2 linked regions of the Pleurocapsa sp. PCC 7327 genome follow. The protein of the gene in region 1 interacts with the protein of each later gene in a pairwise test. Links are inferred from orthologs where the notes say so. Each region holds a gene or a part of one and is shown on either strand. Other genes may lie near its edges.

The links. Proteins that work in one complex are often made in the same cells at the same time.
Region 2: the proteins of PLE7327_RS20470 (region 1) and glp interact in binary tests that used the Escherichia coli proteins (3 or more experiments, as listed by UniProt). The link is inferred for Pleurocapsa sp. PCC 7327 from one-to-one orthologs.

What each region holds. Positions count from the first base shown.
Region 1 is NC_019689.1:4,542,984-4,550,918, reverse strand. What follows is about bases 2,275-5,048. They hold PLE7327_RS20470 (molybdenum cofactor guanylyltransferase), read right to left. Parts: upstream 4,073-5,048; coding sequence 3,476-4,072; downstream 2,275-3,475. Other genes in these bases: PLE7327_RS20460 (pentapeptide repeat-containing protein), read left to right, coding at 4,627-5,048; PLE7327_RS20465 (hypothetical protein), read left to right, coding at 4,100-4,477; PLE7327_RS20475 (tRNA (5-methylaminomethyl-2-thiouridine)(34)-methyltransferase MnmD), read right to left, coding at 2,568-3,479; PLE7327_RS20480 (two-component system response regulator), read right to left, coding at 2,275-2,476. Also shown: bifunctional UDP-N-acetylglucosamine diphosphorylase/glucosamine-1-phosphate N-acetyltransferase GlmU, read right to left, coding at 1-1,270; more of PLE7327_RS20480, read right to left, coding at 1,496-2,274; more of PLE7327_RS20460, read left to right, coding at 5,049-5,238; PLE7327_RS20455 (GyrI-like domain-containing protein), read right to left, coding at 5,315-5,644; PLE7327_RS20450 (MerR family DNA-binding transcriptional regulator), read right to left, coding at 5,607-5,765; PLE7327_RS20445 (iron uptake porin), read left to right, coding at 5,990-7,762. UniProt on the Escherichia coli protein: Transfers a GMP moiety from GTP to Mo-molybdopterin (Mo-MPT) cofactor (Moco or molybdenum cofactor) to form Mo-molybdopterin guanine dinucleotide (Mo-MGD) cofactor.
Region 2 is NC_019689.1:2,135,923-2,141,970, reverse strand. Bases 429-3,221 are described here. They hold glp (gephyrin-like molybdotransferase Glp), read right to left. Parts: upstream 2,553-3,221; coding sequence 1,305-2,552; downstream 429-1,304. Other genes in these bases: PLE7327_RS09525 (THUMP domain-containing protein), read left to right, coding at 706-1,245. In the rest of the region: PLE7327_RS24325 (hypothetical protein), read left to right, coding at 3,605-3,769; PLE7327_RS09510 (IS630 transposase-related protein), read right to left, coding at 3,974-4,303; PLE7327_RS09505 (LptF/LptG family permease), read right to left, coding at 4,704-5,879; PLE7327_RS09500 (SDR family oxidoreductase), read left to right, coding at 6,006-6,048. UniProt on the Escherichia coli protein: Catalyzes the insertion of molybdate into adenylated molybdopterin with the concomitant release of AMP.

The DNA.
Region 1 (7,935 bases):
TAATCACCGAACCCGCCGCCACAGTTACGTCTTCTCCAATAGTAACGGGAGCAATGAAAACGCTATTGGCTCCGGTTTTAGTACCGCTGCCGATGTGGGTGTGATGTTTCTTCACGCCGTCATAGTTAGCGGTAATCGTTCCGGCACCGACATTAACGCGATCGCCGAGTGTGGCATCTCCGATATAAGATAGGTGAGCCACATTGGTTTTATTTCCAATCGTGGCTTTCTTGATTTCCACAAAATTGCCAATGCGGCAAGACTCCCCTATCCTGACTTCGCCCCGTAAATGAGTATAGGGCCCGATGCGGCAACCAGCTTCTACATGACTATTACTCACTACGGAATACATTACCGTCACGTTTTCGCCAATCTGACTATTTTCTATCAAACTACCGGGACCGATGCGGCAGCCCGAACCAATCTCGGTATTTCCACGTAAGTGAGTCTGCGGTTCTACGATGGTATCTGGGTGCAGGATTACCGTATCATCGATGGTAATGCTATCGGGGTCAATTAACGTCACGCCTGCTGCCATCCAGTAATCTTTAATGCGGGTTTGCAGAATTTGATAGGCTTCTGCTAGTTGTTTGCGATCGTTAATGCCGCTAATTTCTAGATAATCTTCTACATCTACTGCCATGACTGGATGAAGATAAGCGATCGCCTCGGTGAGATAGTATTCTTGTTGCTGATTGTTGGCGCTAAGTTTGGGCAGAGTTTCTGCGAGTTTTTGCCAATTAAAGCAATAAATTCCTCCATTAATGCGGTGATTTTGCTTTTGGGCGGCAGTACAATCTCGGTCTTCAACAATTTGCGTGACGATATTGTTCCCGTCGCAAAAAACGCGCCCATAGCCTTTAGGATTCGGCAAATGGGCGGTTAAAAGCGTTGCGGCATTTTGATGGGTTTTATGAATTTGTAAGAGTCGTTGGAGAGTTTCCGGTCGCAGGAGGGGAACGTCCCCATTCAGAACGAGCAAATCTCCCGTAAATCCTGCTAAATGGGGCAGTAGTTGCCGAACTGCGTGTCCGGTTCCTAATTGTTCGGTTTGTTCGACAAATTCTAATCCTTGTTGGTGTTGAAGTGCTTCTTTTACTCGTTCTGCTTGGTAGCCAACGATCGCGATCCGCCGTTGCGGGTTTAGCAGTCGGCAACTATCGAGGGTTCTCTCAAGCAGCGATCGCCCGCCTAGAGAATGTAAAACCTTGGGCAGATTTGATTTCATCCGGGTTCCGCGCCCAGCCGCTAAAATTGCTACCGCTACCATTGCTTTAATACTTTTTAACTTCCTCGACTGGAGTATATCGCGTCTCGATTCCGTCGCTCAACAGTTCAAAGTTTTAAATTCAAAATTAATTTAGGTTTCAAGTCTCTAAATTTATTTTTGGAACAAGTCAAACAGCGAAGTTTCTTCTTTTAATCTCCTGACTTCAGGCGTAAACGACCAATTTTGAATTTTGAACTCTAATCTTTGAACTATTTTATCCCGCCTCTACGACGTTGTTGCAGTTGCTTGGATAAAGGCGGTAAACTGGTTGACCAGTTCGGGGTTGCGCCAACCTTTCTCAGTTTCTTCGGCAATGACTGCGATCGCTTCGTCGGGGGTCAGGGCTTGTTTGTAGGGTCGATCGCTCGTGAGGGCAACGTAAATATCGAGAATTTGAAACACCTGTGCTAGCCAAGGAATCTCTTCTCCTGACAAGCCATCGGGGTAGCCGCTACCGTCCCACCGTTCGTGGTGATGGCGGATAATGGGCAATACTCCCCGTCGGTTTTGCATGGGCTGACAAATTTTTTCTCCAACTAAAACGTGTTGCTCGATCAGTTCGCGCTCTTCTGCCGTGAGTTCGCCTTTTTTAAGCAAAACTGCATCGGGAATGCAGACAGTACCGATATCGTGCAGGCGTGCGGCAAAGATCAGATCGCTAATTTCTGTAGCTGAAAGTTCCAGGTATTCTCCAAAGGATTGGGCTAAGTTCTCCAGTTTGGCAAACGTTCTTCCATCCTTTGTAGAACGATTTTCAATCGCGCTGGCAATGGAAAATAAAAGCTGTTCGGTTTGATCTAAGCCTTCATTGAGGCGTTTTTGCTGGATCAACAATTTAACTTTGGTTAATAGTTCGAGGCGATCGAGGGGTTTGGCTAGGAAATCATCGCCGCCAACTTCGCGACCTTTGACTCGCCAGTTTCTATCGTCGGAGGCAGTGATAAAAATTACTGGGATCGAGCAAGTTCTTTCATCCTGTTTCAAGCGCTCGCAGATTTCAAAGCCATCTGTGTGAGGCATGATAACATCTAGCAAGATTAAATCTGGCTTGTTGTCGAGGACGACTTTCACGACATCTCTGCTATCATCGGCTTCTAGGACTTTGTAGCCATCTAGCGATAGCAGATCGACGGCTGCCATCCGGCTGTAGCGGTGATCGTCAACGACTAGGATTTTAGCTTGCTCGGAACTAACTAGAGTACTCACAGCAACAGGATGAATATGAAACTTTACGATCTATACTAACTCTAGTATGGATAATCGTCGTTCTTTTGCACATCAGTTTTTCTACGGAATTTTATTTACGAGAGTCTACTGGAATTGAATTGATATCGGTAAAAACTTTAGACCAACGTTTTTTCCATTGGCTTGTCGGTTCTAGAGAACTCGATCGCTGCTCGATTCGTCGTTGCTCGGCGATCGCTTCGGCTGAATTTTGCAGTTGGGGATCGCGATAGGGAATTGCAGCGCGAGTCTGTAAATGTTCGGATTCTTGTTGAGAAAGAGGCGGTAAATCCCGATCGCCAAAACTGGCCACAGTTCCCGGCGATCGTCTGCCAACGCTATTGGATGCGCCAACTCGCAACCCCGCCAATTGTAAGGCAGTGCGTACCGAAGCCGCACAGGAATAGGTAGCCAGTCTGCCATCCGGTTTTAAACAGCGAGCGACAATTGCTAAAAATTCCACTGTCCACAATTGTGGACATTTCGGAGGAGAAAAGGGATCTAAAAAGATCGCATCGCTTTGAAAGCCAGATTGTTGGACTTGTTGAATTTTTTCTCTAGCATCTCCGATTAATAATCGAGCATCTAACCGACAAGTTTTTACCCGATAATTTTCTGCTAATTCTTCTAATAAGTCGGGAATCGGTGGCAACCATCGAACGAGTAGTTGCTCGGCGATCGCTTGACGGGGAACCAATCGATCGAGTTCTAGGGCAATTAACTCTACTCGACAATCGGGATTCGCTGTCCAAATCGTTTCTAGAGCAGCCGCACTATTGTAGCCCAATCCATAGCAAATATCGAGTAATTTAAGAGAATTGTTAGCCTTAGCTTTTTCTCTTAATTGACAGGGTTCGACAAATTTTCTTTCCGCTTCTTGTTTGGCACCACAGGAAGAATGAAAGGTTTCGCCAAACTCGTTGGAAAAGAAGGTAAAAGAGCCATCGGCAGTGGATTGTAAGGGAAAATGAGGAGTCCTAATCATCCTTTTTGGATTTGTTCTAAATCAGCAGGCGTATTGCAATTAAACAAGATATTGGCATCGCTGACGGGAAGTTCTCGCACGGGATGTTGCTCTAACCAACGTTGAAAAGATCTGCCACCGCCATCGATAAATTCATTGAGTACAGACAGACAACGGCGGCGATAAAAACCGCACAGCGGTTCCCATCCTTTGGAACTTTTTGGTAATGCCGCGATCGCTTCTGGCGGAGTTGTCTCCAAATAACTCGACCATTTCTGAATTTCAGACTCCGTAAGATTAGGGAGATCGCAAGCGAGTAGCAATACCCACTCAGTTTTTACATAAGTTAATGCTTGTGCAAAGCCAATTAAAGGACCATGAGGTTCGGTTTCTCCCGGTAACGCAACCTCTCGAATCATTTGACAATCACCAGGAGCGATCGCTTGATATTTTTCTATCCAGGGAGTAATAACATAGACTTGACTGGCACATTGACTGGCTAAAAGGCAAATTTTTTTCAGGAAAGGTTGCCCTTGAATTGTGATCGCGGCTTTATCTCGTCCCATACGGGAACTTCGTCCTCCAGCTAGAATAATGGCTGCGAACTGTGTCATGGTTTAATCGATCGCCTTCGAGCTTGTATGAAAGATAACGATTCCTTTAAAGAGCAAAAGCTCAATAAATTTCAACTATCGATCTATTTACTTCCGATTGTAGGCTGGGTACCCGCTCTGTGGACGCTGTATCGGAAACAAGGAACTCGCGAGCAACAATCTATCAGCCGCCTGTCAGTTACCTTGACCTTAGCTTGGCTGCTGGTCTATGTTCTCCTGTGGCTGGGAGCAGCACAAACTTCAGAATTTTTGACACTGCGTTTGCTTTATCTAAATGGTCTGCTCACTTCTGGCTATATTCTGACGTGTTTGGGATTAATGATTCGTCTGTGGCAAGGAAAGTCGGTTCGCTTGCCAGGAATTAGTTGCGCTGCTAGAAAAGTGGCTCGTAAGCAAGATATATAAATCTTCATGACAAAATGGACTGTTTTTTTAAATGCCCTCTCAGCGGCATAATGGCGCGGCAAGATAGAGTTAAGGGGGTATGACAACAATGACAACAATGACAACAATAAATCATTCAACTCCAATAAACTCTCTCGGAGGTGAGCCATATGGCAAACCAACAACACCTCGCGCTGCTCAAGCAAGGAGTAGCCGTCTGGAATAATTCCAAGGAGAGAAATACGATCGTTTGGCCCGATCTCCGCGAAGCGAATCTGGCAGGGGAAAACCTCAGTGGAGCTAGTCTTCCGTGGGCAAATTGCATCAAAGCCGATCTGCGCAAGACAAATCTGAGTCAAGCTAACTTGGGAGGAGCCGATCTGCGTTGGGCAAACCTTGAAGAAGCGAATCTCGAAGGAGCCAACCTTAATCGAGCAGACCTAAGTCAGGCAAACCTAAGCAGGGCAAACCTCACTCAGGTAAAACTCGTCAAAGCAGATTTGCGCAAGACAAATTTGAGCGAAGCCAATTTGCAAGGTGCAGACCTGCGTTGGGCAAACCTCGGCGAAGCCAACTTGGAAAGAACCAACCTCAGCCAAGCAAACTTGCAATGGGTGAATTTTGCTAAAGCAAATCTTAGCGAAGCCAACCTGGAAGATGCAGATCTTAACCAAGCTAACCTTACCGAAGCCAAGCTGAAAGGGACAAATTTTGAAGGAGCCAATCTCCAAGGCGTAAGAGGCAAAAAAATCCTCGAACGAGAAAAGAGCGTGCTTTGCTGAAATTTTTTCTCAAATTTATACTAAGGCGATCGCATTCTGGTGAGATCGCCGAATACTAGCTCTGAAGATATGCAACTCAAATCTTCTCGACGGGAACTCGAACCTCTGTCAGGTACTGCGACTGGTCTCCATCCCGTTCGTATTGCAAGTAGACTTCGCGAGTAGAACCGACAATTTGATATCCCTGCTTTTCTACCCACTCCAGTAAGGCATTATAAGCTTGTCCCAGCGTGGCAAAGGAACCATGATGAACTGCACAAGCCATAGTTTCTACTGCTGGCAGTTCGTACACCCATACCCGCTCGTTGCCGGAAATCTGATCGTAGATGGGCACGGCAGATTCTACAGGAATGTCGCGATCGCGCAACTTAGTATCGTGGTAAATAGCGATGCCGCACGGTCGCATAGTAGCGATAGCCCGTATCGCTATCGACTTCGGCCGGTTTGAGCAAACCCATGCGATCGTATAGGCGCAATGTTTTAGGAGAGATGCGGCTGAGTTGAGCAAAGTCACCGATTCTTAACATGTAGTGACGACCGGGCGTTTCTGCCTTAAGTTAACATCTTGCCCCAAGGTAAAGTCAAGCCTTTACCAAGCCGATTATTAATGATACTTTTTACAAATATTTTCGCGGTTTTACTTAGCTTAATCGAGCTAATCATCTTGATTGCGATCTAAGTAGACTATGTATAATAAAAAATATAAGGCTATAAACTTTGTAGTCAAAAAAGGTGTGAGGAAAAGCGAAAAATGTTCAAGATACTGTGGAAATCACTTCTAGTCAGTCCGGCTGTTTTGGTAGCAGCTTTAGCATTTTCATCTGTAGCAAAGGCAGCAGAGGACACGACAAAAACTGAATTCAAACTAAATGCCACATCGGAAATTGAAGCGATATCGTTAGAAAAAAATTCAGCTCAAGACACGACCAAAGCTGAACTTAATCCAAACGCCGCTTCACCAATGGAATTAGCGCAAGCTCAACCGGACGTAACATCTGAAAATAGCGATCCGACATTAAATCAACTAGACAACTATAGCAACGAAGGTCAAGGCTCTAGAAGCTCTGAGGATCAAGTTACCAGCGTCAACGAATTGAAGGATGTCGCTCCTACTGAATGGGCATATGAAGCGCTTCGGAGTTTGGTAGAACGCTATGGATGTATCGTCGGTTATCCCGACCAGACCTACCGAGGCAACCGCGCTCTAACCCGTTGGGAGTTCGCCGCTGGTTTGAACGCTTGTATGAACACCATGGAGCGTCTCATTCAGGAGAACGTCGCCGTTCTTAAAGAAGATGTCGATACGCTCAAGCGACTGATGCAGGAGTTTGAAGCCGAACTCGCTGCTCTAGGAGCGCGCGTCGATAACTTAGAAGGTCGAGTGGCTTTCTTGGAAGATAACCAATTTTCTACTACTACGAAACTGAGTGGAGAGGTCATCTTCGCTGCAACGGACACCTTTGGCGAAGATGATAACACCCAAACCGTTTTCGGCGATCGCGTTCGCCTAACGCTCAATACGAGCTTCACCGGAGAAGACCGCTTAGTAACCCGTCTGGCGGCTGGAAATTTGGAGGCGTTTAACGTTACCGGAGATGGAGCGCTAGAGCCTACGACGACCCAAACCTTTAACCTTAAACCAGACGATAACAATGACGTTGCGATCGATTGGTTGTCCTACTACTATCCCCTCAAATTTGGCGACGACTTTACAATCAATACTTACGTAGCAGCTGTTGGCGGTATTTGGAGTGACATTGCCCCCACTAGCAATCCCTTCTTCGAAGATTTCGACGGCGGTAACGGTGCCCTTTCTACCTTTGCTAGCGAAAACCCAATTTTTAGAATCGGCGGCGGCACGGGTATTGCTGCTAACTTTGACATCGGTCCAGTACAAGTCACAGGCGGTTACCTAGCAAGCAATGCTGCCAATCCTGACGAGGGTTCGGGATTGTTTAATGGCGACTATGCCGTTCTAGGTCAGTTAAACTTCAGTCCTATCGAACGAGTCGAACTCGGTGCTACTTTTGTCCATTCTTACCACAAGGCAGGCAGTCCTATCTTCAGTTTGGGTGGCATTGGTACTGATGCTGGTCCTGGTGATGGTGTGGTTGGGACAAGAGCTATCAATAACTTCAACGACGGATTCGACAGATCGACAATTAACGTCGGACTGCAAGGATCGTTCAGAATCACTGACGCAATTAGCTTTAGCGCCTTTGGTAGCTGGGGCGAAGTGTATGCTCGCGGCGGTAGCGATACAGAATACTGGACTTATGGCGGTGGATTTAGCTTCCCCGACCTTGGTAAAGAAGGAAGCGTCTTGGGTATCTTTGCAGGTGCTCAGCCATATCGGGGAGATGCGCCTGGCGACATCCCAATTCACGTTGAAGCTTTCTACAAGTATCAGCTAACCGATAACATCTCTATCACTCCTGGCGTGATCTGGCTTTCCAATCCCGAACAGGAAGAAGATGGTGACGATGCATTTGTCGGTACTATCAGAACCACCTTTACTTTCTAGAGCAAACTAAATAGTAGCTCTACTTCTAGTTCTAGATTCTCTCGAAGCCCTGTCAAAAGCGGGGCTTATTTATTGCTACCATTTGGCTAGAAAAGCCGATCGACATTAGCTCCAAAACTATGATTTCCATCACTAAAAAGACGATCGAATTGAAGCAACACGTCTACTTACGA
Region 2 (6,048 bases), 2.4 Mb from region 1 along the record:
ATGATTCAACTAGGGTAATTGTCTTTTGATTTTCCCAAAAAAATAAATTTCTTGGAACCTAAATATCAAGTTGCATCAACCGCTTATGCAGTCGTCTAAAGACGACTTTAAACATGAGACAGCGATTTGAATTGCTGACTCTTGTAATTAATTTCCTGTCCGATCAAAAAAGTCTTCTAAACAAGACCCGATAGGAATTTTAGTCTATTTTAATAGTGTTAAGCTTTGAACTTAGAACTTTAGTTCTAGGCGTTGATGCCCAAGATACAAGATCTAAGTTTAAACAGAATAAATTAATTATAAATGAAAACTTTTCAATTCAAAAGCCTTAGTAATATTTAGCAATATAGAGCCAAGACTCCTAAAAGAGAAACTAATTAAGCAGCAGTTGGTTCGACGAGATTAACTTTGACAACTTTGTTCTTTTCTGCTTGAGTTTTAGGCAAGGTCAGATGTAAAATCCCATCTTTGTACTCTGCCGTGACATTGGTATTTTCAACCTCAGCAGGCAAAAGAATTCCACACTGGAATTTGCCATAGTGAAATTCACTCTTGGTGACATCTTTTTCTTCAGCTTTGGTTTCAGACTACTGAATAATTTTAGTACGGAGAACCCTTTATTTTAATTTCTTTGAATTACAGGGCAGTTTTAAACCGAGCGAGAATAGGATTAGAAAAGCAAAATAAGAGGAGGCGAGAAGGATAATGCGCGATTGGAATGTAGTAGTTAATCTTCACGAGCACAGCTTTCAAAAAGCCTTTAAAGAGCTCCAGGGATTTGGAATCGTCAGTGAAACTGACTTTTTTAACGTTTTAGCGATGAAAGTTGGCGATATCAACCGATTTCTAGAAAACTTACAGGAGTGGATCGCAAACCATCCCGATTTTTTGACTCGCATTGCTCGCATCGTTCCCGTAACCAATACCTTTACTTTTCAATCGCCTGAAGAATTTGAAGCTAAGGCAAAAGAGATTGTTTTGCAGTGGGTGCCCCAACTGGCAGGTAAAAGTTTTCACGTGCGAATACACCGTCGCGGTTTTAAAGGTCGCCTCTCCAGTTTGGATGAAGAGCATTTTCTCGATAAAATTTTGCTAGAAGCGCTTGAGAAAGCGGGAACGCCAGGACGCATTACCTTTGAGAATCCAGATGCGATCGCGATTGTAGAAACCTTGGGTCAATGGGCGGGTTTAGCTTGCTGGAAGCGAGAAGATTTAGAACGCTATCCCTGGATGCGGATTGATTAAAAATGGTTATTAGTTAGTGGTTAGTTGTCACTAACATTTCCTCCAACTACTAACTACTATCAACGACCAAATGCCCCGGCCACCAGCATTACATCGACTTCTTGTCCTGACGCGATCGCCGTTTGACCGACAGGTAAAACAGCCAAACTGTTCGTTCGTGCTAGATTGATGAGATTGGCTGAATTTTGAGCGCCACCCGCCAATTGAAACTCGCAGACACCGTCAACTGACTGCAACTGTCCCCAAAGATAAGTTTCTCGCTTGCCATCAGAAATCAAACGATCGCGCGATCGCACTTTCATAAAAGTCGGCAGCCAATTGTCCGACAAACCCGATAACTTTCTCAAAGCAGGTTGCACGAAACGCCAGCAACTAACTAGGGCAGATACTGGATTTCCGGGAATGCCAAAGTAGGTGCAACCATTGGCAAACGCGGCAACCGTGAGCGGTTTTCCGGGTTTAATCGCAACGCTGCGGATACGGATTTCTCCTCCCAACTCGGCGAGGAGTTGCTCGACATAATCATAATCTCCCACCGAAACCCCGCCTGTAGAGAGAACTATGTCGGCAGTGGCAATCGCTTGAGTCATTTTCTCTTTGAGGAGATCGGGTTTATCGGGTACGATGCCCAAGCGAATGGGAATTCCTCCCTGACTTGCCACAAATGCAGCCAAAGCATATTGATTTGAGTCTACAATTTTTCCCGGTTGCAGGGTTCTATCGGGTGGAACCAATTCATCTCCCGTCGAGAGAATAGCGACGCGGGGGCGGCGATAGACCGTTAATTGGGTACATTGGGCAGTCGCTAATACAGCAATCTCAGGCGCATTAATTACTATACCTGGCTCCAGTAGCGGATTGCCTGCCTGGTAAAACGATCCCCGCTGGCGGACGAAGGCGTTTGACCTACTTGGGGGAGATAGCACTAAAACGCAATTTCCTTCTCGTTTGGTATTCTCCTGTATGACAATAGTATCTGTCCCTTCTGGCATCATCGCCCCAGTAAAAATACGCGCCGCTTGTCCCGATGCGATCGCGCTTTTGGGCTGAACTCCGGCGGGAATCTCTTCAACGATTTCTAAAATGGCGGGAGATTCGGCACTACAGGATTCAACATCGGCAAACTTAACTGCATAGCCATCCATCGCCGAATTATCCCAGTAGGGAAAGTCTAGATCGCTAGTAACGGGTTGCGCCAGAATACGACCTGTGGCATCTTTTAGAGTAACGACTTCGGTATCTTTTCGTATATCGAGTGGCTTAACTAGCTCTAGAATGATTGATTCTGCTTCTTTAACTGACAACATAAAAAATTTAACGCTGCTGCCGTTAAGAAGATTGTAAGTTTTAATGAAAGACTCAGCAATTCTTAATTGATCTCTTGCTGTTTACAATAGACCTCCAGCAAAAGTCAGAGTAAGTTAGGTAAAATAAAACCAAATTACAATTCGAGTTATGACTTACTCTCAAGTAAAAAATTTAAAACCGACAGAGTTTAAACGGCTTTGTGGAGTATATCCAGAGACGTTTAAAGAGATGGTAAAAGTTCTAGAAGCCGAAAAAGTCTTACAAAAAAAACAGGACGACCAAATAAATTAAGCGCAGAAGACCAAATCTTAATGACTCTTGAATATTGGCGAGAGTATCGCACCTATTTTCATATCGGAACTAGCTGGGGAATAAACGAGACAACGGCTTTACGAATCACCAGAAAAGTAGAAGATATTTTAATGAAATCGGGACTTTTCAATCTGCCTGGGAAAAAAGCTGTTCAACCCCAAAATACAGAAATTGAAATTGTCGTAGTAGATGTAGCAGAACATGAAATAGAAAGACCGAAAAAAACAAAAAGCTTACTACAGTGGTCGGCAAAAGTGTCACACGATAAAATCGCAAGTTTTAGCTGACGCAAAAACGAGACAAATTCTTTGTATTGCTCATGAGAAGGGAAAAAGTCATGATTTTAAGATTTGGAAAAATAGTAAAATAGGAATCGAACAACAGATAGAATGTTTGGCTGATAAAGGATATCAAGGAATTCAGAAACTTCATCCCAACAGTAGAATTCCCAACAAAAAAAGCGCAATCAACAGTTAAGTCTAGAGCAAAAGAAGTTTAATCGTAAGTTAGCAAGTGAAAGGATTGTAATTGAAAATATTCATCGCAGTCTAAAAATATTCAGAATTCTTTCAAGTCGATATCGCAACCGAAGAAGACGGTTTGGGTTGAGATTTAATTTGATTGCTGGCATTTATAATTATGAACTTCTTTCCCACTCCAATTATGCGATCGCGTAACACTTTTGCAGGAGGTCTAATAGTCTTTGGCTTCTCGATCGAACGCTGTAAGTCTTTCTACGGTGATTATTTCATTCCTTGCTGCTTACAATAGTCTTTGGCTTCTCGATCGAGCCTTTGAATTTCCTGTTTCCATCATCGTAATTTTTGCTGACGCTTTTCCCAATCCTCTGGTGATGGAGACTGAAGACCCGTATTCGGATTATACTTGCCATACTCTCGCCTAAGTCCTTTGAAATAAACTATGCCTTCATTAGGGTAGATATAGCATTTTTCAGTCTAGCGAGGTACGGTAACAACAATGAACAAACCAGTTACGAATATCATTAAGAGAGATTTGATTGAAAGCCAATTCAATGGCATGAGCTAAATCAGGATAAGTTCTCGCACCAAGAGATCGGAAAATGCTTTTGAGTTTTGACCAACAATTTTCAAGTTGAACGACTAATTCCCACTCCCGTAGTGGCTACTAACTGATGACGAAGTTCTTCTAAAGTAGCATCTTTATTACTGTTAACTAACTCTTGGAGAACCTTTAATTGTTCAGGGTTAAGTTTAGTCGGTGTTTGTTTGATTCTTACTTTAGGAGCAATCTGTCCGGTTTGTCGATCTTGTTTGAGTAATTTTTCGATCGAACTTAAGGCAACACCGAATTGTTTAGCTAATTGACGTTGAGATATATTGCCTTGATGATAAACATCAATAATTTTTGGTCTTAGGTCAAGAGAATAGGCTTTCATTTTTAGTTGACTTCCAGTCATGCGCTCGCTCTCTGCATTGTACCTCACCAGATCGGGAAATGCTATATTATTTCGATATTTGTTTGGTACGTAAAAAACATAACTCGGACACTATTAGTAATCCATCGAACCGATAATATCTTGAAGCTTGGCTATCATTTGAACGCGGGAAGAAATCTCAAGCTTTTGGAACATTCGTTTGAGAGCTTGTTTGACCCAATTCTGCGTTATTTATAATTGTGCCCCAATCTCGGCATTAGTTAGTCCTTAGGCTACTAACTCAGCCGCGCTTCGTTAAACGATTTGCAAAAGTCTCAAAGCCAGGAAATTAATTTCCTGGCTTATAAATAAAGTCCATTTTAAATGGACTGAAACACTTATCCAGTCGTCTTTAGACGACTTTACTTCTGAGGCAGCGATTTTAATCGCTGTCGGTTCTCCCTAACAGCCACAATCCCACTCCCAAACCGATAAAATTAGGCAACCACGCCGCCAGAAAAGGAGAAAAAATACCAATCGTGCCGAAGCTTCCCAGCGAGAATCCTAACACGTAATAAAGAAACACGATCGCGACGCTCAATCCAAAACTGGTTGCGCGACTCACGTGTTGAGGACGACTTCCTAACGCCGATCCGACTACGCCAAATACTAAACAAACAAAAGGAAATGCCATTTTTTGTTGGGTTCTCACTTCAAACATGAGAAGTTTTTTTTCATCGCCTGTCTGTCGGAGGAGTTTCATATACGCTTGCGCTTGAGCAATGTTCATTTCATCGGGATCGCGACCGAGAACGGCGAGATCGAAAGGAACTCTGGAGAAGGGAATCTGTCGGCGATCGAATGAAAGCGTCTCGTCGTAGGAAGTATCGGAAGCAATTTTATAGATCGTGCCATTAAAAAAATCCCAAGTTTGTTGTTCCCCGTTCCAACTTGCCGAGTCAGAAATAATAATTTGGTTTAAGTTTTCTCCTAGCCATTGCAAAATAGTCAGCATTTTCATCTGTTTGCCATCAAATTGTTTGGCATAAAATAAGCTTTTGAGTCTCTGCCTAGTTTCGCCGTTGGGCAACGTCACTTTCTCGTAGTCGGGATAGAAAATGTCTCTCGTCTGCCAAAAGGGATGTTCTTCCTGAATGGATTCCACTAAGATAGCTGTAGCTCGATAATTGGCTGCGGGGACGACTAATTCGTTGAAGAGAAAGGTTATTCCCGTAACCAATAGGCTAAGCGCGATCGCGGGGGCTACAATTCGATAGAGACTGACACCGCAACCGCGCAAGGCAATTATCTCGCTATTGTTGCTGAGGCGACCGAATGCCATTAGCGAAGACAGAAGAACTGAGATCGGCAAGGCATAGGAGATAAACTCAGGTACTTTTAACAGCAATACTTGTGCTGCTTGCACGATTGGCAAATTGGATTCAATAACTTTGTTAATCAAGTCGGACGAGTAACCAATCGCAACGCCTAAAGAAGAAAAAATGCCAATGCTTAAAAGAAAAGGTCCGATTAACTCAGTGACGATATAGCGATCCATAATTGATATGCCACCAAGCTGCGACTTGAGTAAATAATAAAGCGGTTTATCAAATTTCATCGCTATCGGTGATTATCGGCGGCAATATCTTTTCCCTGACCATTTAAATCGATCTTAGATATTAGAACAACTCGATCGCTTGCGTTACAATTTTTAACAAAAGCCGCAACTCTTATACTGAATACCATGAAAATCGCATTAATCACTGGTGCATCTTCTGGAATTGGTG